Regions from separate parts of the Paenibacillus sp. FSL R5-0713 genome, predicted to be linked through region 2. Evidence: predicted binding sites of a transcription regulator. Region 2 holds the regulator's gene; each other region holds the start of a gene.
The links. Region 2 encodes LexA, which represses DNA repair genes until DNA is damaged. Its sites were predicted from a motif close to CGAACATATGTTCG; they were not measured.
Positions count from the first base shown of each region.

Region 1: the regulator LexA is predicted to act here: its motif matches at 1,912-1,925, upstream of recA (recombinase RecA).
Region 3: the regulator LexA is predicted to act here: its motif matches at 1,514-1,527, upstream of MKZ12_RS16085 (DNA polymerase IV).
Region 4: the regulator LexA is predicted to act here: its motif matches at 2,397-2,410, upstream of addB (helicase-exonuclease AddAB subunit AddB).

Region 1 is NZ_CP150229.1:2,554,139-2,558,340, reverse strand. Features, by position in the region: gene MKZ12_RS11670 (regulatory protein RecX) at 1-489, opposite strand, end outside; gene recA (recombinase RecA) at 778-1,842, opposite strand; gene MKZ12_RS11660 (competence/damage-inducible protein A) at 2,086-3,342, opposite strand; gene pgsA (CDP-diacylglycerol--glycerol-3-phosphate 3-phosphatidyltransferase) at 3,451-4,038, opposite strand.
Region 2 is NZ_CP150229.1:3,999,796-4,003,997, reverse strand. Features, by position in the region: gene MKZ12_RS17730 (hypothetical protein) at 1-106, opposite strand, end outside; gene MKZ12_RS17725 (aldehyde dehydrogenase) at 967-2,268, shown strand; gene lexA (transcriptional repressor LexA) at 2,376-3,002, opposite strand; gene MKZ12_RS17715 (LysM peptidoglycan-binding domain-containing protein) at 3,299-3,676, shown strand; gene MKZ12_RS17710 (DUF896 domain-containing protein) at 3,771-3,980, shown strand; gene MKZ12_RS17705 (hypothetical protein) at 4,106-4,202, shown strand, end outside.
Region 3 is NZ_CP150229.1:3,610,576-3,614,777, forward strand. Features, by position in the region: gene MKZ12_RS16070 (GNAT family N-acetyltransferase) at 1-344, shown strand, start outside; gene MKZ12_RS16075 (DUF4180 domain-containing protein) at 358-726, shown strand; gene MKZ12_RS16080 (acetyltransferase) at 918-1,364, shown strand; gene MKZ12_RS16085 (DNA polymerase IV) at 1,574-2,791, shown strand; gene MKZ12_RS16090 (YolD-like family protein) at 2,788-3,156, shown strand; gene MKZ12_RS16095 (hypothetical protein) at 3,140-3,508, shown strand; gene MKZ12_RS16100 (chromosome condensation regulator) at 3,914-4,202, shown strand, end outside.
Region 4 is NZ_CP150229.1:4,744,644-4,748,845, forward strand. Features, by position in the region: gene addB (helicase-exonuclease AddAB subunit AddB) at 1-2,332, opposite strand, end outside; gene MKZ12_RS21160 (class I SAM-dependent rRNA methyltransferase) at 2,566-3,942, opposite strand.

The DNA.
Region 1 (4,202 bases), 1.4 Mb from region 2:
AATGCCCTTTTGACGGAGCTCTTGCCTTATCCACAGTTTTCCCTTCCGCTTGCCCTCCATACGCTGTCTTGTCCATTCCTTCGCAAATAGGTCATCATCCACCAAATTCTCGCGCTCAAGTCGATCCAGCGTCTCTTCAATTAAAGGAGCAGCAAACTCTTTTTGACGAAGTTTCTGACTCAACTCATGTCGTGTACGCGGCTTATGCTCCAAAAAACGCAGAGACTGTGTATACGTCCGCTGTCGCTCGTCAGCTACAATGATTTCTTCCAGATCCTTCTTCATAAACGAATTGCCTTGAGTCATCCTGTATTTAATCATTACATCTTCAAGAACCGTTATGGAGTGGATGCCAAAAGTGATTCGATAACGAGCTTGCCTGTGCTTTGTCCGTTCTACACGTGTAATTATAAGTTCTTCGTTGTCCGGAAATTGGGATAGGCCATCCTGTTCTGCTTCTTCATATAAATCCTCGTCATGTTGATCCATTCAGGTCTCCCCTTTCACATCATTTTTATTCTGACTACGTCAAGCACATCTTCACATAAAGAATGCTAATACAAAAGGCCGGGAACTCAGCCCGGCCTTTATCTACACAGTAGCGTGCCAACAGCCCCTGTCCACTGGGACAGGGGCTGTTGGACAGGGGCTGTTGGACAGCAAGAGCAGTCCCACTACAATCAACTTATCCAGATTGATCCAAGCTCAATCAGATAAGTTTATGGAGCCCAGTGGGAAACACCCTCAGGGCCTCCCAGCAAGGGAGGCTTTGAGAGATTACTCGTTGATTTCAAACAATTCTTGTTCTTCTTCTGCTTCTTTTTGTTGCTCTTCACTTGTTGGCGCAGGAACTGCGGTAGTCAAGTTACTAGCTACCCGAATTTTTTGTTCAATGATTTCAGCAATATCTTTATGCTCTTTCATGAACTGCTTCGCGTTCTCACGGCCTTGTCCTAAACGCTCACCTTCGTAAGAGTACCAAGCACCACTTTTATTAACGATGTCCAGCTCAGTACCAATATCAATGATACTGCCTTCTCTCGAAATACCCTCACCATACATGATATCCACTTCCGCTTGTTTAAACGGAGGTGCCACTTTGTTTTTCACAACTTTAATACGAGTACGGTTACCAATCATGTCATTGCCTGATTTGATACTCTCAATACGACGTACATCCAGACGTACCGTAGAATAAAACTTCAGAGCACGACCACCAGGTGTTGTTTCCGGGTTACCAAACATAACGCCGACTTTCTCACGAAGCTGGTTGATGAAGATTGCGATTGTTTTGGATTTGCTGATTGCACCAGACAATTTACGCAACGCCTGAGACATCAAACGCGCTTGCAAACCAACGTGTGAATCACCCATTTCGCCTTCAATCTCTGCTTTTGGAACCAATGCAGCTACAGAGTCAATAACGACGATATCTACTGCACCACTGCGTACAAGAGCTTCTGCAATTTCCAGCCCTTGCTCACCCGTATCTGGCTGAGATAGAAGCAATTCGTCAATGTTAACGCCCAATTTACTTGCATATTGAGGATCAAGAGCATGCTCAGCATCGATAAAGGCTGCTTGTCCACCAACACGTTGTACTTCAGCAATCGCATGCAATGCGACAGTTGTTTTACCTGAAGATTCAGGTCCATATATTTCAACAATACGGCCTTTAGGCAAGCCGCCTGTTCCTAATGCAATATCCAAAGCCAAGGAACCACTGGGAATAATTTCCACATTCATATGAGTGGACTCACCCAGTTTCATGATGGATCCTTTACCAAATTGCTTCTCTATTTGACGGAGCGCCATATCAAGCGCGGCACGACGGTCTGACAATAAGCTCACACCCTTTACTGTTTATAAGATAATGATACCTTGTTTTAACACGTTTGCCAAGCTTTTTTTCGAACATACATTCGTTTTTTTTGTAAAGGCCGAGGCGCCTCTTCCTCAAAGAAACTTTCCATTAAACAGAAAAAAGAACCGTAAACAAGGCTGTAAAGCCTAATTCTGCGGTTCTTCCGTCTTCCTTAATTATACTTCTTTAGAGCTTCAAATGCAATCGAAGCTATTAACTAATCAATCCATCGCCACAAGTTTTTTCCATAGGCGATAGAGAATCGCTTTGGTTGAACGAATGCGGACAGTCTCGCGATTACCATTAATACGCAGCTCATGAATTTCCGTCTCTTTTCCACGTTCAGCCAGAGCGATGAAGACAAGTCCGGGTGGCTTGCGTTCCGAATATCCCGGTCCAGCTACACCGGTAACAGCCAAGCCAAAATCAGCATCGCCAATCATGCGGATCTGCTCAGCAAGCACTTTTGCAACCTCAGGACTTACCGCTCCAGGTGCATCTTCACCTTCCAGATAATCATGAGGCACATTTAGCAGCTTTTCCTTAATCTCATTGGAGTAACAAACAATTCCACCTTTGAGCATTGAAGCACTTCCCGGTACAGAAGTCAGACTTTGCATGACAAGACCTCCTGTACAGCTCTCAGCAGCGCTAAGCGTCAGCCCCATGTCAGACATCATGGTTACAATTGTGTACTCTATAGGCACATCCTCGTTCGCGTAGAGATGTTCTGTCAAACGCTCCCGAATCTGAACCTCCATCGCATCCAGCTTCAGCTTCGCCTCTCCTTCACTCGCAGCCTTAGTGGAGACACGTACCGTAACTTCGCCTTCGCTCGCGTAAGGAGCAATTGTAGGGTCTGTCTGCGCGTCAATCAGATCCAGCAGTCGATCCTCCAGAGCAGATTCACCGATACCTGCGAATTTGAGCATTCGGGAATAGATCGGCATTTCTTCTGTAAGCACATGCTGGAACAGCCAAGGCTTGACTTCCTGTTCAAACATTGGAATTAGCTCTTTGGGTGGTCCAGGCATCACAACATAATGTTTATCATTATCAGAAATCGCATTTCCTGCCGCAAGACCCGTTTCATTGGCCAGAGGTGTCCCACCCTCAATAACAATTGCCTGACGTCGGTTATTCTCTGTCATGTCCACATTACGATCTCTGAAAAAGCTCTCAATTTTATCCATCGCCATTCGATCCGTATGCAGTTTTCGGTTAAGAACAGCTGCGAGCGCATCCTTGGTCAGATCATCTTGAGTGGGTCCGATGCCACCGGAAAATAAAATAACGTCAGCACGGCCCTGTGCAATGCGAATAGCTTCACTAAGTCGGTTCAGGTTATCCCCAACCACCGTTTGGAAATATACATCGATCCCCATCGCAGCCAATTCACGGGATAGGTATCTGGCATTGGTATTGACGATTTGTCCAAGCAGTAGCTCTGTGCCAACTGCAATGATTTCTGCCTTCATTGAGCATCCTCCTGTACATGTGGTGAGTGATCAAAGGGCAATAGGATAATTTCCTATTGCCCCTGACCCAATGCTTCCTTCATGATTACCCATTTTTAGAACCAACTATTATGCTTTTGTTAAATGAAGCAGGTTTTTGTTTTTGATAAAGTAATCGATACCCGACCAGATGGTAATAAGCGCTGCTGCCCATACTGCGATAATATCGACGTGAATACCCGTGTATGAGAACGGGAAATTGTTCAACAGCAACAACACAATTGCCACAATCTGCACTACCGTCTTCAGCTTGCCCCAGGCACTCGCAGCAACAACCGAACCATCCAGCAATGCGATTTGGCGCAAGCCGGTAACTGCAAATTCACGACTAATAATAACCACTGCAATCCAGGAATCCAGCTTGCCCATCTCCACGAGCGAGATCAAAACTGCAGTAACCAACAGCTTGTCTGCGAGCGGATCAAGCAGTTTTCCCAGATTGGTAACCATGTTATTTTTCCGCGCAAGGTATCCGTCGATTCCATCTGTGCTTGCGGCGATGATAAAAATAACAGCAGCAATCAGTTGATTATACGGAAGCGAAAAGCTTCCAAGCTGCAACGGCTCTGGATAAAATGGAAAATCCACGAGCAGGAACACCATCAAAAAAGGGATTAAGCAAATTCGTGCAAGCGTAATCCGGTTGGGTAAATTCACAAGACGCCCTCCCTCATATCCTCCATTACTCCAAACAATCATCATAATCCCGTTATCATCATCCGGAACATGAAATGTACAGTTTCAATGTCAATCCATATTAACATGATCCCACTATGTAGAAACGCAAAAAATAAAGTCAACCGCTCAAAAGCAAAACCGCT
Region 2 (4,202 bases):
CAAATGAATCAGCCCAACCAGTTTTAGCGAATGCAGAGCTGGAACCGAATGCTAATAGACAAGCAGTTGCCATAACAGAAATAGAGAATTTTCTTAATCTTTTCATATTCAAACCTCCCAAATATACTAGAACCAATAGAGTAAGATTCTGTTTTAAGTTGTTATTTGAAAATTAAAGATATCGAGTAGAGTTCAAATAATTAGGTCGGCCAACCATGGTTAAATATACCATATAAGATTACTATTTGTAAATAATACAGTTGTAAAATGTTGGATTTATGGATATTCTTTTGAAATGCTAATTTTGACTAATTGATAGAAATGATTTATTTAGCATGCTTTTTATCGAACTAATAGGTTTGGGTGATAATAAGATAAATATACATATAAGACATTAAGATATGAAAAATGATTTCCTCCCGGTAGCCTTATGTAGGTTCGGGTACCTATCTAGTATTTGATTATAGAGGAGTAGTAGAAGCGTAGCGCACACTATCCATTAAGAACATGGAAAAGAGAAAAATTCGTGATACATTCGAGTAAAAGATTCAAAAATAGGCCGGCTTCTTTGTTTACTATGCAAACAAAACCAACACAAAACCACAAGTCATTGAATTAGAGAAATTACTTCTCCACGTCCGCAGAGTTATCGGCAATTAGGACATATGATCTCTATGTTGACATTGCGTCAGATCTACAAGGCTACATCCATCTCTTTAGATCTCAGTACATATAATCTTCTGGAGAAATAAAGATGAATTCTAATAATACCCAATAATTCGCTATAGTCAATGGACACTTACATTAAAAAAAGGGTAGCTTTCTCATATCTTGAAAACGCCTACCAAATTTCAGAAATTTTCAAATTAATGTTTCAATATTATGTTGATAGTTTCATATAGAAGAGGTATACTTTAATTGAATTTTGAGCAATTTAATTTTAAATAATTAATTGGAGATGTTAATATGGATCAGGCAAAACAATTGGTGACAGAACAACGTACATTTTTTTATACAGGACAAACTAAAAATATCGAGTATCGGATTAATGCACTTCAACAGCTTAGAAAAGGAATCGAAAAGTATCAGCAACGGATTCAAGATGCACTTCGGGCGGATCTGAACAAATCCGAGGCCGAAGCTTACGGTTCCGAGATTCGCATTGTTCTGGGTGAATTGGATTTTGCATTAGAACATCTGGAGGAATGGGCTGCGCCAAAACAAGTCCCAACCAATTCAGCTATGCCGGATGGGGTGAGCACCATTTACCCTGAACCATACGGAGTGGCTCTTATTATTGCACCTTGGAACTATCCTTTCCAACTGGCGTTTGGTCCACTGATTGGAGCAATTGCAGCCGGTAACTGTGCAGTTATCAAACCTTCTGAATTAACACCAGCCGTATCTCGTCTGACGTATGATTTTATTCAGGAGATCTTCCCTCAGGAGTATATTGCCGTTATGGAAGGGGAAGTCGAAGCCAGCACAGCATTGTTGAAAGAGAAGTTTGATTATATTTTCTTCACAGGCAGTACGGGTGTTGGTCGCATTGTTATGAAGGCGGCTGCGGAGCACCTGACTCCTGTAACTCTTGAATTAGGTGGTAAGAGTCCTGCTATTGTCCATAGTGACGCAGATCTGAAGCTGGTAGCTCAACGTATTGTTCGTGGTAAGTTCCTGAATGCAGGGCAAACATGTGTTGCTCCGGATTACTTGCTTGTGCATGAACAAGTTCATGCTGAATTAATTAATCTGATTGGCGCAGAGGTCAAAGATAAATTTGGGGATGATGTGTTACAGAATGCTGATTTCCCGCATATTGTCAACGCGCGTAACTTTGATCGGTTGTCGAAATTTCTTACAGATGGCAAAACGCTGATAGGTGGACGGTCTGTGCGTGAGCAGTTGCTGATTGAGCCGACTGTACTTGGAGATGTGAACTGGGATTCACCTGTCATGCAAGAAGAGATCTTTGGTCCGATTCTTCCCGTATTTACGTACAGCGACCTGAATCCCGTGCTGGATGAGATTGTTCGCCGGCCAAAACCATTGGCACTATATCTCTTCACACAGGATGAGCAACTACAGGATCAGGTGTTGAATCAAGTTTCCTTCGGTGGGGGATGTATTAATGACACGCTTTCTCATATGACTTCGCATTATCTTCCGTTTGGTGGTGTAGGAGAGAGTGGTATGGGCTCATATCACGGACAACAGAGCTTTGATGTGTTCTCACATCACAAGAGTGTTCTGAAACGCAGTGAATAATTAGCAGATAAAACAATATAAACATAAAAAGAGGTTGTCCTGTTCATCAGGGCAACCTCTTTTTGTATTCAGTGTATTGCATCTAGTTTTGTTACTCAGGTTAGTTATTAATGAATATCTCGGAAAAGGCCAATGACTTTACCCAGAATACTAACGTGTTTCAAACGTAAAGGCTCGAAGGTCGCATTCTCCGGTTGAAGGCGAATATGATCTTTCTCTTTATAGAACGTTTTCACTGTAGCTTCATCGTCTTCAGTCATTGCCACTACGATATCACCGTTATCAGCAGTTTGCTGTTGACGGACAATAACGTAATCTCCGTTAACGATTCCTGCTTCCACCATACTATCTCCGACTACCGAAAGCATAAACACTTTCTGTTCACCTACATAATGTGTAGGAAGAGGAAAGTAGTCTTCAATGTTCTCGGTTGCAGTAATTGGAACCCCGGCTGTAACCTTACCAACGACAGGAATACGTGCAACGCTATGAGCAAATTGATGAGAATGCTCAGATTCTTCCTGGCTCAAAAGCTCAATGGCTCTTGGCTTGGTAGGGTCGCGTCGGATCAAACCTTTTTTCTCCAGGCGATCCAAATGTCCATGTACTGTTGAGCTGGAAGCCAGTCCAACAGCTTCACCAATTTCCCGTACGGAAGGAGGATACCCCTTCAACCGGACTTCATTTCGTATAAATTCCAGAATTGCCTGCTGCCTGCTGGATATCTTCGACATACCGTATCAACCCCATTTTAGTAACGTTTGGGAAAATTATAACATAGAACCTCCGTTCGTACAAACATAAGTTCTAAATAAAATGGCATATAATCAGTGTTTTTTAACTTATAGAACCGAATTTGTTCAAAAGTGAGAGCAAAATACTGCAAATGCTTCGCAGAAGGGTTTGAATTAAGATATTTCTCCTTTAAAAAATAAGCGAACAATTGTTCTAAAAATCTATTGAACAAAACAAGTGTTCGTGTTATATTGATTTCAATAGATAGGAACAAACGTTTGGAGGCGGGTATTTAATGAGATATTCAACTTATCAAAGTATTTATGAACCGATGAATTCGGAACTGGTGAAGTCTAACATAGGGAACTACAAGAAGGTTTTAGCGCGTTTCAAGATTTCTTCATGGATATTAAAGGTAGCCATCACTTCTTTGATTATATTTATTGGATGTAGCACTGTATTAACGGTATTTGCTGGCAATGAGAATGATGTTCTGCCTGGAGGAAAGATAGCCGTTTCACAAGGAGAAACATTATGGAGTATTTCCTTGGAACATAAACCGACTAATATGGATACACGTATATATATAGAAGCAATTAAGAAAGTGAATCAACTTCAAGCGACTTCGATCCAAGTGGGACAAGTACTAACTCTACCGCAATTCGCAGAATAAAAGCACATCAATGAGAGTTAACGCGTGTCAGCTTGACAAGCAGCCTTTATCATGGCAAAGTTAATATGACTTTGTATTTTTGGAGGGGACAAGCTTGGATATAGATAGTCTGGTAGCACGTATTAACGAATTGGCTCGTAAGCAAAAGTCCACTGGATTGTCGGAGGAAGAACTTGCTGAACGTGCCGAGCTAAGAGAGATTTATTTGAGTAATATTCGCAGCAATTTCAGACAACAACTGGATACCATTGAGATTGTTGATGATGAGAATGACAAAGGCCACCAAGGCAAACTCAAACACTAACGAAACCTAATGATATCATTATGATATTTAGGTTTCTTCCTGTTATTCTGAGTATGCAATTTATAGGGGGAAATGTTGGTTTACAGTTATGTAAGCCGATACAAAGACACATAAGGGGGATTCTCATGTCGCGTTCGTTCGAGAGAACGGTTAAGAAAAATTCCAAGCAGTTAAATCAGCAACGCAAAAAAAGTGGTCAGCCAATCACAGGTACACCAGGTG
Region 3 (4,202 bases), 390 kb from region 2:
ACTGGGCCAGTGCCGATGAGATGAGACTAGACGATTTTGACCGGGATACATCGGAAGAACAGATTCTTTTGGCAGAGGACAACGATCAAGTACTTGGATTTGCGTCACTATATGTACCTGACCGCTTTATTCATAATTTGTTTGTGCACCCAAGTGCTGCCGGCAAAGGGGTGGGAAAACAGTTACTTCAGCAATCCGTGGTCGAACTGGGAATGCCTGTCACATTAAAATGTGTCTCGGATAATCATAAAGCACTCACATTTTATAAAAAACAAGGCTGGAAAGCTATTGTAGAAGAAGGTGAACCTGGATCAAGATATTGGGTTCTTCAATATAAGGAATGAGGGAAAAGAAGACATGAATATCAGAAAAATAAATGAAAATGGAGTATCTATTGCTTACGTTACGAGTGATGAAGAATTAATTACCGATGTTCAATCCGCTATCGATCTTATGGCTACGGTTCAATATGAAGCCGATTGTCACCGTATTATAGTTAACAAATCTGCTGTCAGTGAAGTGTTTTTTGATCTGAAAACACGGCTGGCAGGTGAAGTGTTGCAAAAGTTCATCAATTACCAGACCAAAATTGCGATCATTGGTGATTTTTCCGGTTATACCAGCAAAAGTCTTCGAGATTTTATCTATGAAAGCAACATGGGGAACGATATATTCTTCGTAACAGAGGAAGAACTGGCTATTGAAAAGCTAAGCAAGAAACAGTGATTTAAATTAACTAGGGCGTGTCTGAAAACTCCGAAGGGAGCAGATTTTGCCGAATTTTCGTTCCAAGCAAGAAAGTTTTCTGCAGGCGTGCCGGGGCACGTCAAGGGAAAGTGACGCAGCAGGGGGCGAAAAGGCGGTGAAAGATGCACTTCAGCGAGTTTTGAGACACGCCCTAAAGAAAGACTGGAGAGATTGAGATGGATATTGTATCATATCGGGAGCAAGATCAGGAACGACTGGTTCAGATTTGGGAGAGAGCTGTTCGAGCAACACATACATTTTTGGAGGAACAACACATTCAATTCTATCGGGATGTGGTAAACAAAGTATTACAGGAACGGCAAGTCGAGGTGTGGGAAACTCTAGATAAAGAACATCAGCCTGTCGGTTTTATCGGGTTGCAAGATAACTTTATTGAGATGTTATTCGTCGATCCAAGTCAGCATGGACAGGGAGTTGGTCGTCTGCTGATCGAACATACTGTCAAGATCAAAGGACGCCACCTGAAGGTGGATGTCAACGAACAGAATCCTGGAGCTGCACAATTCTATAGCAAAATGGGGTTTGTACAGATCGGACGCTCCGAATTCGATGGTTCTGGTAATCCGTTCCCGCTATTGCATCTGGAAATTTCATAAAGGATAAGAATGTTCCCGTTGAAGTCGCTAATTTAGCGACTTTTTTTGCGAGCGTAACCTAGTATGATCTGAATCCTTCACTTGGTCCTATGCCAAATATAAATATTTACCTCTTGCATAAAGAACACATGTTCGGTTTATAATATATACAAACATACGTTCTTAAATGTACAGGAGTGATTTCAGTGTGGACTAAGCAGCGAACCATCATGCTCATTGATATGCAGAGTTTTTATGCTTCAGTCGAAAAGGCAAAAATGCCCCAATACAAAAATAGACCTCTCGCCGTTGCAGGCGATCCAGCAAGACGTTCTGGCATTATTCTTGCCGCTTGTCCATTAGCCAAAGCTAAGGGGGTATCTACCGCAGAACCACTCTGGCAGTCTCTTCAGAAGTGCCCTGAACTGATCATTGTCAGACCTCACATGCAAGAATACATTGAAGTTTCCACCCAAATCATGTCCATTATTGAGGAATTCACCGATCTGGTTGAGCCATACAGTATAGACGAATTATTCGCTGATTTTACAGGGTCTATGCATTTATTTGGTAATGATCCAATCGATTTGGCCAAACAAATTCAAGACAAAATCTATAACGAAACAGGGGTTTACGCCAGAGCGGGCATTGGTGAAAACAAAATTATCAGTAAATTGTGCTGCGATATGATTGCTAAAAAAGCGGAAGGTGGCATTTTTCACTTAAAGAAAGAGGAGTTACATCTTCACATTGGAGATAAGCCCATCCGCGATATGTGGGGGATTGGCTCAAGAATGGAAAAACATCTCTGGAAGATGGGTATCCGAACCATTAAAGACCTGGCGAATACGCCTCTTTCCAAATTAAGAAGCAAATGGGGTGTTAATGGAGAAGTCATCTGGAGGGTTGCCAATGGACTCGACAATTCGCCGGTAACGGTCAACACACACAATACACAAAAGGATATCGGAAACGGAATGACCCTGCCCAGAGATTTCACAGAAGCATGGGAGATTGAAGTGGTTATTCTCGATATCTGTACAGAAGTGTGCAGAAGAGCCCGTAAAAAAGGGCTGATGGGTAGTGTCATATCTGTGAGTGTATCGGGAGCAGATTTTGATCACCCAACGGGTTTTCACAGGCAGGTTAAACTGTCTGATCCTACAAACATAACCGTTGATGTGTGCAAAATAGCCAAACGCATATTCCATCAACATTGGGATGGGCAACCTGTGCGCCGTGTAGGCGTATCCCTATCTCAATTATCCAATGCGGATACATATCAACTATCTTTCTTCGATGATCAAGAGCAGAAACGAGCCATTGATCAGGTGATGGACAACATCAAGGATCGATATGGCGACATTGCCATTCTTCGAGCGAGCTCCATTACGGCTGCGGGCCAAGCGATCGATCGAGCTTCTAAAATTGGGGGGCATTACAAATGAGCAAAAAACTGGAGGCCAATGGATTATGGGAATCGAGCCGCATGATGCTTCCACAACATAAAGAACGAATTATACAGCATCGTACTCAAATTCATGTTCAAGCGAAACCTCTGATTCATGAAGATGAGTGGGAGATTATTGCTCAACATATAGATATGTCCCTCAACTATACGTTGCAAGCCACCTTTGAAGTATTTCATGAGTCAGGCAACCGGTATATACACGGGATCGTCACTTCAGTCAGTGCCTTTGGAAAAAAAATAAAAATTGAAATGGATAATGGATTTGAATGGGTCGATTTTGATCAACTGGTCACTGTAAAGTTTGAAGAAGGAGGAGGTGTGTACGGTGAGACAAACTTCTGAGGAACTTGCACTCGTCAAGAGGCTGGTTGAGCTTCCGTATCTTTTAGGTGCTCTGGAGGTAGATAAGCATAAAATATACGCTTCAAACTTTAAGATGAAATCGGTGTATATTGATTACCTGGACGGTACCCAAAAGAAAATTGCTTTAGAGATGTACAAGTCAAAACAAAGTTTAAAGGAACATCATATAAAAATCATTGAAGGGGAGAGATCCGAGCTGAGTTTAACAGTAAATTATTCGGTAAGAGGTTACCTTCACAAAATGACTCTATTGTGGAGCAAAGTGAAAGTGGATGTGACCTTAATGCTTACTGAACATATGAGCGTTGATATTACTGATATGCCAAGATAAACATAGAGTTAGAGCAGAATACGGTATATAACGGCATAGGGTGGATATAATACAGCTATAACCATTGTTTTCTTCTCCCGATTTGGGTAAACCGACCTTTGAAATTGAAGGGTCGGTATTTTTTGTCTCAAATTTTGTGATTGGCATACTAACCATATAAAATGAGAGAACTCACGATTCAGTTACATACAGATACATACAGATAGACACATTTATCCATATTGTTCCGTCCCGAAACAAGAATTTATCCTTCAGAGGAATGGTATCAACATATCTGGATAGCATGGCATGGTTCCGTTATCTTGACAGCCAGGAGTATTATAATACAACGTTGAATAAGAGTAGTACGTTGGTGACTCACCGTTGAACAACGGAGGATTTTAATGGGTGGAGGGGAGGAAAGTTATGGACTACAATTCACGGAAGGTAGCAGTGTTTAAGACAAAAGGGTTCCGTAACTGTACTGTAGCGGCAGGTCGCCGTCATACCGTCGCTCTTAAATCTGACGGAACAGTCATAGCCGTGGGTGATAATAAATACGGTCAATGTGATGTAAGCGATTGGTCCCATATCGTCGCCGTTGATGCCGGTAATGTTCATATGGCTACGAACACAGGTAATGCTCATACCGTTGGTCTTAAATCTGATGGTACGGTAACAGCTATAGGTTGGAATAAGCATGATCAATGCAATG
Region 4 (4,202 bases), 740 kb from region 2:
GTAGTGGCAATGCCCGATTACGATAAAAGATTGATCCCATCAACCGTTCCAGCTGAGGTCTGCTTGTCTCCTGAGATACATGCCAATTGTAGACCGCCCACCACATTTCAGGGATGTCTTCTCCGCGACGCCATTTACGCAATTGTCCAATGAGCGCAGACAGACTCTGACCCGGATGGGTGACATACGACCAATGGGATTCTTCCGAGTTCACAACCGGTGGTTGGGCAAGCAATGGCTGTTCTTGTAGACCAAACATTTTCCGTACATGGCGGACAATTTCGGAAGGAAGCAGTGCTTTTCCCTCATCATCAGCAACCGGGTAACTCAACCACAATTGGTTGCTTGCCGCTGTAAGTGCCGTATAGATCAGAAAACGTTCATCCAACATTTGCCTCGTTGCACCTGGTCCAAGCGCTACACCTCTTTCCGTCAATAACGCTCTCTCCAGTTCCGTTAATACGCCATCATCCTGAGGTACAGCTGGCAATTCACCATCAACTGCACCAAGGATAAATACGTATTTGATATCCTGAAGACGTGTACGGTCCATGGAACCAACCAATACCTGATCAAGTGCGGGTGGTACCAGACCCAGCTTCAGTTCCGTTAATCCGGTCTCAATCATCCCGGCAAACAGAGTGATATCCAACCGTTCATTGCCCATCATATCTACCATCTGATCCAATAGATCCAGCACAGCTCCCCACATCTGCCGATGTTCTCTCGACCGTTCTGGGTCACCTTGAGTCTTAGCTTCAGCAGACATCTGTTCCAGCTTCCATGGAATCTCGGCCTCTTCCAGCAGTCTGTATAGTGCCTCGCATTGAGCTTTGGCTGTCTTTGCTTTTTTCATCCGTTTCTCAAAAGCACCCAAGGCATCTGTAATGACCGCTCGACAACGCTCCATTAAAGAAAGCATTTGGTCCCGTCCACGACTACGGCCATCCTGACCATTGTCTTCCAGCGACAGGCTGGGTACATACTTCCACGGCTTGCCGTCAGTCCAGCGATACCCATGAATACCACAAGCCAGCACATAATTCTCAAGCTGGTCCATATCTTCACGAGTGATGGAACCATCACGCGGAAGCAGCAGATCCGTTTTGACACAGCGAAATACATCCTCATAACGCCAGTGGCGCCGAACAATATCCAGTGCGGAACGGATAAATTCGGATAATGGGTGATGAAGTTCATTTCTTCTGCGGTCCAGAAAGACAGGTACACCATAGTCCCTGAATAGCGGTTCAGCTATATCAGCGTAGGTATCCAACTGACGAACAAGTACTGCCATATCCCGATAACGCGCACCTTCGTTTTGCGCCAGACGCCGCATCTCACGGAGTGCTCCCTCCATCTCAGCTCGTCGGTTCTCCGCTGCAACTAGGCGAATTCCTGAATCAGTACCATCACCTTTCCAACGAATTCGGCGGTCAAAACCAGCCTCCAGATGAGCAAGTCCCGGACGATCCTTGTATCTAGGTGGAATCTCCGAATCTAGCACGGTGATATCGCTCGGTACACCCAGTTCTTCAGCCATCCCTTTCAAACGCGCATAGGCACTTGCCGTTGGATAGAACAGTTCCAGTTCTCCAGGCAGTGCGCCGTGATCATATGGACGATCCAATGTCAGTGCAATCGTCACGGAAGAGCACTGCAACATCAGGCGACCGATCACACTCATCTCCTGTGGCGTGAATCCCTGAAAACCATCAATCCAGATCTGAGCATCCTGCAGCAATGTACTTTCAGACAGGCGCTCTGTCAGTTCGGTCAACGTATCTTCATCATCAATATATAAATTGGTCAGTTCCTGTTCATAGTCACGATAGATCAGATTCAAGTCATGCAACTTGTCCTCCAGAATTGGCGAAGAGGATGAGGTATACCCTCCAGACAACCCTTCTTCCAGCAAAGATGGATCAACTTCATAACGTTTAAACTCACTATATAAGTCATTTAATTCGCCTATAAAACCCAGCTGGCTGCCGGATGCACCAAACAGCTTCAATTCTTCCTTACGACGCTGGATGACCTTATAGAGCAGCATCTTTTTGCCTTCGGCTCCGATTGGAATACGAGCAGAACCGCCTGCTTCCTGCATTATGCGGTAAGCTAATCGGCGAAAGCCGAGCACTTCTGCACGCATGGTACCTTTAATTGCTCCAGAAGACACCAATGCCTGCTCTGTTCGAAAGGAACTCTGTTCGGGAACGAGTAAAATCAAAGGTTTACCTTGCGGCTCCTTTTGAAGTAAGGATGTAATTTCCCGGGTAATCAGCGAGCTTTTGCCGCTGCCTGCCCGGCCAATAACAAAACGAACGGACATGTCTAATCCTCCAAACCACACGTACAAGATTTTAATTCCCAGTATAACATATCTGACTTGGTTCGGAACATACGTTTGCCACTATCCGGTAAAACCGGAGATTCTCTCCGTTAACACGGCAAAACAGCAAAAAGCCCGCAGCTGTTCACACTGTGGACTCTAACCGAAAGTATCATTCATTTAAACTTCACTTTATCTCACGAAAGGATTAAAAAAAGTAAAAAGAGACTCCTCTAATTCTTTTTGCTGCGCACCTCAAAAATAGCAAATTTGAGGTAATGTCCTTCATCCACGCCCAAAATTTGCGGGTGGTCCTTACCGGCTGCCTTCCAGTCGATCAGACGAAGCACTTTGCCAGCATCTTCCGCTGCATCAGCAATCGTATCCAGGAAGAGGTCTGGACGCATGTGGTATGAACAGCTGGCGGTTACCAAATATCCGCCCTCATTGACCAGTTTCATTCCTTGCAGGTTGATATCCTTATATCCACGGCATGCGCCTTTGACTGCTGATTTCGTCTTGGCAAACGCTGGGGGATCGAGGATCACTACATCAAACGTTTTACCGCCAGCTGCAAGCGCTTTGGAAGTATCTACTTTTTGTTCGCCAGCACGCGCACGTGCAGTACGTTCATCCAGTCCTTTCACTTGTTCACGCAAGTACTGGAATGCATCGGCAACTACGAATTCGACACGGTCGGTGAAACCATTCAGTTCGACATTCGTTCGTGCACTTTCAATGGCATGCTCCGATATATCAAGACAAGTCACTTTCTTGGCTCCATATTTGCAAGCATTTAACGTGAAGCTGCCCGTGTGTGAGAAGCACTCCAGTACGGTGGCACCATCCCAATAAGGGAATGTAACTACCTTACCGCTTTTATTCACAGGCAAGAGCTGCTCTGTGCCGTCCTGCTCAGTCGTTTGGAGTGTGATTCCACTCTTATAGCCCCAACCCTTCATAAGCGGTTCGATCGCTGCACGATTCTCACGTTGGTCGAAGAAGTAACCTGTCTTCTGTCCTTCCACGATATCGACTTTAATGAGTAGTCCATTCTCGGTAACGGTGACATGTCTTGGGCATTCTCCATACAGTGGACCTTTGGTCTGCTCCAAACCTTCCAGTTCACGAATTGAGACGTCACTGCGCTCATATATGCCTTCAGGCTGCATCACTTCAATGAGTGCTTGAACGATGGCTTCACGGCAACGATCCATGCCAAGTGTAAGCAACTGTACAACGAGGATGCTACCGAATCGGTCAACGATCAATCCGGGCAGAAAATCAGCTTCCCCATAAACGAGACGGTACGCTTCTCCATCCTGGATAAAACGTTCCCGATGACGCAAGCAATCGCGAAAACGCGCTACAAAGAACGCCGTATCCATCTTTTCGGACTCCAGGGGTTGATAAGCTACAACCCTTACCATGATCTGAGATGCGGGATTGTAATAACCTGTCGCCAGATAGCGACCTTGATGGTTCAATACATTGACCAGATCTCCCGGCTCCGGGTTTCCTTCAACCGAGGCAATTTCGTTGTTAAATATCCATGGATGTGCATGTTCAAGCCGCTTTTTGCGACTGCGTTCGAGTGTAACTGATGGCAAGGTAGATCCACTTCTTTCATAGTTAGTTGAAAAGATAGGTTTGGTGCAAAGGAGACGCTACGGCGACGAATTGTTCCTCTGATCACTGTTATCCCCAGATTTTTCGATTCCCTTTCTTTAAAAAGGAAAATCCGGGGATAAAGGCGAGCGCTTCGCTTCTTCGGTAACAATTTCGTCTTCTTCGCTACGTTTGCACGAATCACCGTATCTTTCGAATTGGGGTGCAGCAATTAGGTGGCGTTTCGGTTACGAATCGATCT